DNA from 2 places in the Anaerotruncus sp. AF02-27 genome. Region 1 is predicted to be linked to the other one. Evidence: predicted binding sites of a transcription regulator. Region 1 holds the regulator's gene; the other holds the start of a gene.
What was found. The regulator NrdR, encoded in region 1, represses ribonucleotide reductase genes. The targets are predictions, from matches to a motif close to CACNANATNTNGTG.
Positions count from the first base shown of each region.

Region 1 (3,386 bases):
CAGGGCAAAGATTTTGGAAAAGGTCGCGGTTGAAACCATGCCTTCGCACATCAGCATTGCGCACGGCACGCCGCACACCTCGAGCTCATGGATGACAAGATCACCCGAATCCGGGAACATCGCGCGCACGTCGATCAACCTCTCGAGCAGGCTGGATTCCAGCTTTTTCTCGAGCGCATCGTTTGCCTGCGGCGGAATATATGCCTGCGGCGGCGCAAACAGGTTTTTCCATTTCTGAAACATCTGCAGTCCTCACAATCATAGAAAGTCGCTGTTTACATTATTATTGCCAATCCATCCGCCGGAATATCCGCGTACCGGCGGGTCACACTATTTTTTGTATGACTTAAGATTGGGAGGTCTGCTACCTTTATGTTGATCGTCTTTATCCGGGTGCTCATTATTTATGCGCTCATCATCGTCAGCCTGCGCCTGATGGGAAAACGCCAGCTTGGTCAGCTGCAGCCGTCCGAACTGGTGGTCACCATCCTCGTTTCAAACATTGCGACGATGGCCATTGAGGACGCCAACGTCCCGCTCATCGGAGGCATCATCCCCATCCTGACGCTCGTCTCCTTCGATGTGGTCATCTCCGCCATCACATTGAAATTCCGCAAGGCGCGCCGCTTCATCTCCGGGACGCCCCGCGTCATCATCCGGGACGGAAAAATCGACCAGCAGGAACTTAAGGAGCTGCGTTTCACCATCGACGATATGATGGAGCAGCTCCGCGGGAACAATATCTTCGATATCCGTGACGTGGCTTTTGCCATCGTTGAAACAACCGGAAAACTTTCCGTCTATCAGAAATTCGACGCGCAGACGGTGACCGCCAAGATGCTGAACCTGCAGGGCCAGCCCGCAGACGACGCACCTCCGGTCGTACTCATCAGCGACGGCGTGGTGATCGACAGCGGGCTCAAATACTGCAATCTGAAATATGAATGGCTCGAAAAAACCGTCACCGAAAACGGCTACAATACCAAGGATATCTTCCTTATGACCTGCAACCGCCAGGCGGATTATCTGATCGTGCCGGTGGAAGAAGCGCCGAATAAGAAAAAGGAGGCGGACGAATGAAGCGGCTGTGGATTGCGCTTTGCATCATTGCGCTGATCATTGGGGTCAGCGCGGCCGGGCTTTTCCATTTGATGCGCATCACCGATGAGATGGAAGCCTCCCTGTCCGATCTTTCCGCCGCTATTGAGGAGGGAAGCAATGCTCGGATCATCCATTTGGCCGAACAGTTCCAGTCCCAGTGGCAGGAAAATGAAAAGCTGCTCTTGCGGTATATCCACCATGAAGCGCTCGACGCGATCGACAGCACAACGGCGCGCCTTCCCGCGCTCGCCCGATATGAGGACTACGGTGAGCTGGCCGCCGAGGTGGCCAGGCTCCAGGAGCTTATCGACCATGTCTATGATTCTGAAGTACCAAATTTCAGAAATATCTTCTGACTGCAAAAAAGGCCCGCTGCCAATGGCAGCGGGCCTTTTATATTATGCTTTTAATCTGCGTTTTTATCCTTTTGTGCGCCCGTACGGGCTTCCAGTATCGCCTGCAATTCCTTCATAAACGAATCGATGTCCTTAAACTGCCGGTAGACTGAGGCGAAACGCACATAGGCCACCTCGTCGATCTCCCGCAGCTTTTCCATCGCAAGCTCCCCGATTTTATAGGAAGGGACCTCTTTTTCCAGGGAGTTGTGCAGAACCATCTCGATGTCGCCCACCGCCTGCTCCAACACCGCCAGCGAAACCGGGCGTTTTTCGCAGGCGCGCACCATTCCCGCAAGCAGCTTGCCCGCATCGAAAGACTCGCGCGATTTGTCCTTTTTGATAACGACCAATGGCGTTGTTTCGATGATTTCATAAGTTGTAAAACGCCGTTCACATTTGAGGCATTCCCGTCGGCGGCGGATCCGCTCGGATTCATCGGTGGGACGCGAATCGACAACTTTACTTTCCACATAACCGCAGTATGGGCATTTCATTCGTACAATTCCCCCTTGTAGTACGGGCTGGAAAATATTTATACTATTCGTATTAGACTTGTCCTCATTGTACCATTATTTTCCGAAACTGGCAAGCTGTTTTCACAAATTCCGTTCCCGTTTAGCCGCTAAGATTGTATAATAACTCTCCAAGAGCTCCTCGCATCCTCCGTAATTCTGCCGGCGGAGCTCGACTTTCGTTCCTTTCTGGAAAGTCCTTACAATCTCTGTTATGCCCAGACCAAGCATGAAAGAAATCCACACGAAGCCAGCCACGCCATCACCCAAACGCTCTATGAAAACATCTGAAATCGTGACCACATCATCTATGGGAATTTGCAGGTTTCTGAAATCCTTATCCCCTCGAAAATTTGCAGCCGCACTTGCAGTTTTTAAAAAGGAGTTGATATTTTGGAGAGTCTGTGACATAATGAACACAAATATCGGCCGGTTTTATCAAAAATACAGCGGAAAGAACCAGAGAAAGGAGCATGTGCGGATGCGCATCGGTGTGGAATTGGAGGAGGGGGTTCGCCTCCTGCTGGAACGGACCCAGCCCATCGAACGGGTGGAGGAGCTGCCGCTCGAGCGAACGCGCGGACGGATTCTCGCGGAGGATGTCTTTTCCCCGATGGATCTGCCTCCCTTTGACCGCTCCCCGCTCGACGGTTACGCCGTGCGTTCCGCCGACGTTGCGGCAGCCACGTCCGAGGCTCCTGCCAAACTGCGGGTGATCGGAACCGAATGCGCCGGGGATTATTTTGCCGGACATGTGGGCGCGGGCGAAGCGGTCAACATTATGACCGGCGCGGCAATTCCCGCAGGCTGCGACTGTGTCATCCGCCAAGAGGATACCGACGACGGCATGCCTTTTGTACGGATTTTCCATCCGGCCCGGCATCACGACAACTTATGCTTTCAGGGGGAAGATGTAAAAAAGGGGACGTTGCTGCTACGGCGCGGCGAAAAACTTTCCTACGTTTCAATCGGGGTGCTCGCATCGCTCGGGTTCACCCGTACGCGCGTTTACACGCCGCCGCGCATTCTGCTGCTCAACACCGGCAGCGAGCTGATCGAGCCGGGTGAACAGGCGGGTCCTGGCCAAATCTACAACGCCAACCGCTATCTTTTGGAGGCGCGGCTACAGGAACTCGGGTTCTCGCCCAAGGTGCTGCCCGCCTGCCGGGACGAATCCGCGTCTGCGGCGCGCGTCATCGCTGAGGCGCTGCCCGAAGCCGATCTCGTACTGACCACCGGCGGCGTCTCGGTCGGCAAAAAGGACATCATGCACGAAGTTCTGCAGCTGCTAGGGGCTGAAACACTCTTCTGGAGACTATTGATGAAGCCGGGGATGCCGATGCTCGGTGCGATCGCGGACAATAAGCTTCTGCTC
Region 1 covers NZ_QSBX01000002.1:296,512-299,897, forward strand. The annotation lists gene DWV16_RS03510 (spore germination protein) at 1-243, opposite strand, end outside; gene DWV16_RS03515 (DUF421 domain-containing protein) at 373-1,080, shown strand; gene DWV16_RS03520 (DUF4363 family protein) at 1,077-1,457, shown strand; gene nrdR (transcriptional regulator NrdR) at 1,508-1,993, opposite strand; gene glp (gephyrin-like molybdotransferase Glp) at 2,424-3,386, shown strand, end outside.

Region 2 (3,386 bases), on a different contig from region 1:
GCGGGATCTTTTCGAGCCCCAGATCCTCCAGACCGGAGGCAAAATTCTGTTTGGCAAGATGCGGGCTGTAGAGCAGCTCGCTATTCTCCCCGGCAAAGGTGCGGAAGGATTCCCCAAGCAGAGAAACCGCGGGCGGCACCAGCATTTCGCTGACCCGAAGGTTTTCCGGCAGGTACTGGTCAAACAATTTGCGGTCGATGGCGTAAGCCAGCGCGCGGCGGATTTCCGCGTTTGCAAGTGCTTCGTCACGGCAGTTGAAGGCGAGCACCCACACAACATCTTCAAAGGATTCATAGGCCCCGTCCGCGCCGAGCACCGCCGGAAGGGCACCGTAATTGACTTTGCAGGCGTCAGTGGAACCGGCAAGGAAACGTCCGACCGGGTCTGCGGGCGCTTCAGGGGATCCCGGCTGGATATAGAGGTTTACGCCCCCTGCAATTACCGGGTCGGGCGAACTGTAAAAAGCATTCTGGCGCAGCGTGACGGCCGATTCGTTGTCCCAGGAGGTCACGCCAAACGGACCGTTAAAAAGCAGGCTCTTCAGGTCAAGTCCATACCGGGCCTTTGTCGAGCGGAAGAAATCCTCGTTACAGGGCATTGCATAACTCGCGGCGAGCAGCTCCGGCAAAAGGCTGTCCTGCCGGATGAGGGTGATTTCGAGCGTATAATCGTCGGTCGCGCGCACGCCGAGCGAATCCATTGGCGCCGCGCCGCGCCGGATGAGCTCGGCGTTTTTGATGCTGGAAAAAGAGCCGGCAAACGGGCTGGGCGCGGTGGGATTGAACATCCGGGAAAGCGCGAAGACAAAATCGTGGGCGGTCACGGGCGTCCCATTGTAGGCTTCGCGAACCGCCCGCGGCAGCTTCGCATTGCCCCAGGCGGCGTCGCGGCGCAGGTGAAAGGTGTAGGTGAGCCCGTCCGCGGAAACCTCATAGCTTTCGGCAAGGCATGGCTCGATTTCCCCCGAAGGAAGCTGCCGGAAGAGCCCTTCGAAGGTGTTTTGTATGATCATGCGGGCGGTGGAATCGGTGGCGAACTGCGGGTCGAGATTGTGCACGCCCGATGGGATATCGTATTTAAAGATTTGGCCGGCGGTTTTGTCCCCGCAGCCGGAAAAAGCAAACAGGAACACTGCCGCAAGCAGCAAGGCAAGCAGTCGGTTTTTTGTCATATGCAGACACCTTCACATTTGATCTATAAGCAAGTTTAGCAGAAGCGCCGTGGGAATGCAACGCATCAAATGTGAATTCTTCACGCGCCAAAAGATCCCGGAAAGGCCGGTGTAATGCGGTGGGAGCGGTTTTTTGGAGAAAAATTCCACAATATATAGTGCATTCTACAAAAATAGCCCCCAAAAAATGTGCTTTTACGCATTGACAGAAAACTCGTTTTGCATTAAAATGATACTTGCGCAATGAATGCGCGACTAGATATTGTATAGTTTTTTGTTTTAAAATACAAAATATAGAGCTGAATGATTTTGACGGAGGGGACAAAATGATCAATACCATTGTGAAACGCGACGGGCGGTGCGTGCTTTTCGATATCGACAAGATTGCAAACGCAATCTTCAAAGCCGCGCAGGCGCTCGGCGGCAGCGATTATGAAATGGCGCAGAACCTGGCGCAGCAGGTGGCCGATTATCTGGAGAATACCTGCCACAATGAAACGCCTTCGGTTGAGGAGATCCAGGACGCGGTGGAGCATGTCCTGGTTGAGAGCGGGCACGCCCGTACGGCAAAGGAGTTCATCCTCTACCGCGCGCAGCGGACAAAAGTGCGTGATATGAACACCCGCCTCATGAAAACCTATGAGGATCTCACCTACAAATCCGCCAACGAGAACGACATCAAGCGCGAGAACGCCAACATCGACGGCGACACCGCGATGGGCACCATGCTCAAGTACGGTTCTGAGGGCGCCAAGCAGTTCTACCATATGTTTGTCCTGAACCCGGTGCACTCCAAGGCGCATCTCGCGGGAGATATTCATATCCACGACCTCGACTTTCTGACGCTGACCACTACCTGCTGCCAGATCGATATCGAGAAGCTCTTTCAGCACGGTTTCTGCACAGGCCATGGCTTTTTGCGCGAGCCGAACGATATCGCCAGCTACGCCGCGCTTGCCTGCATCGCGATCCAGTCGAACCAGAACGACCAGCACGGCGGCCAGAGCATCCCGAATTTTGATTACGGCATGGCCGCGGGCGTGGCCAAGACCTACCGCAAGAGCTACCTGCGCAACATTGCAAAGGCGCTCAGTTTGTTCGCGGACCTCGAAAACGCCGATGAGCGCGCGAAGGAAATTGCCGCGCAGGTGAAAGAGGCGCAGGGCGTGGAGCCGGTGCTTGCGGACGACAACGGCTACCGCGGCTTTGAACTGCCGCTGCTCTGCGCGCTGGTGGATGAACAGACAGCACAGAAGATCCAGCGGTTTGCGCTCAGAGAGGCGTTCAAAGAGACAGACCGCGCTACCTACCAGGCAATGGAGGCGCTGGTCCACAATCTCAATACGATGCATTCCCGCGCCGGCGCGCAGATCCCGTTCTCCTCGATCAACTACGGCACCGACACCTCCCCAGAGGGACGCATGGTCACTGAAAAGGTGCTGCTTGCGACCGAGGCGGGGCTTGGAAACGGCGAAACCGCCATCTTCCCGATCCACATCTTCAAGGTGAAGGAAGGCATTAACTTTAACCCTGGCGAGCCGAATTACGACCTCTTTAAGCTGGCCTGCCGGGTTTCCGCCAAACGGCTGTTCCCGAACTTCTCCTTCCTCGACGCGCCGTATAACCTGCAGTATTACCGGCCCGGCCGCCCGGAAACCGAAATTGCTTATATGGGATGCCGCACCCGCGTGATCGGCAACTACTACGATAAGACCCGTGAAATTGTCAACGGGCGCGGGAACCTCAGCTTCACCTCGGTGAACCTCCCACGCATCGCGATCCGTTCGAAAGGCGACATCGACTTCTTCTTCGAAGAGCTCGACCGTAAGATTGATATTGTCATCGAGCAGCTGATGGAGCGCTACAAGATCCAGGCGAAAAAGAAGGTCCGTAACTACCCGTTCCTGATGGGACAGGGTATCTGGCTTGATTCGGACAAGCTCGGCCCGGACGACGAGGTGGGCGAGGTGCTCAAGCACGGCACCCTCTCGATGGGCTTCATCGGCCTGGCGGAGACGCTCAAGGCGTTGATTGGGCAGCACCACGGCGAAAGCGAATATGCCCAGAATCTGGGACTTGAGATTGTTGGTCATATGCGTAAACGCATGGATGACACAACTCGCGCCACCGGGTTCAATTATACCCTGCTCGCCACTCCGGCGGAAGGCCTTTCCGGACGTTTTGTCCGGATGGACCGCGAGCTCTATGGCTCGAT
Region 2 covers NZ_QSBX01000003.1:176,826-180,211, forward strand. The annotation lists gene DWV16_RS04675 (peptide ABC transporter substrate-binding protein) at 1-1,171, opposite strand, end outside; gene DWV16_RS04680 (anaerobic ribonucleoside triphosphate reductase) at 1,498-3,386, shown strand, end outside.
Region 2: a site for NrdR is predicted at 1,319-1,332, ahead of DWV16_RS04680 (anaerobic ribonucleoside triphosphate reductase). Genes of this name have one in related genera too.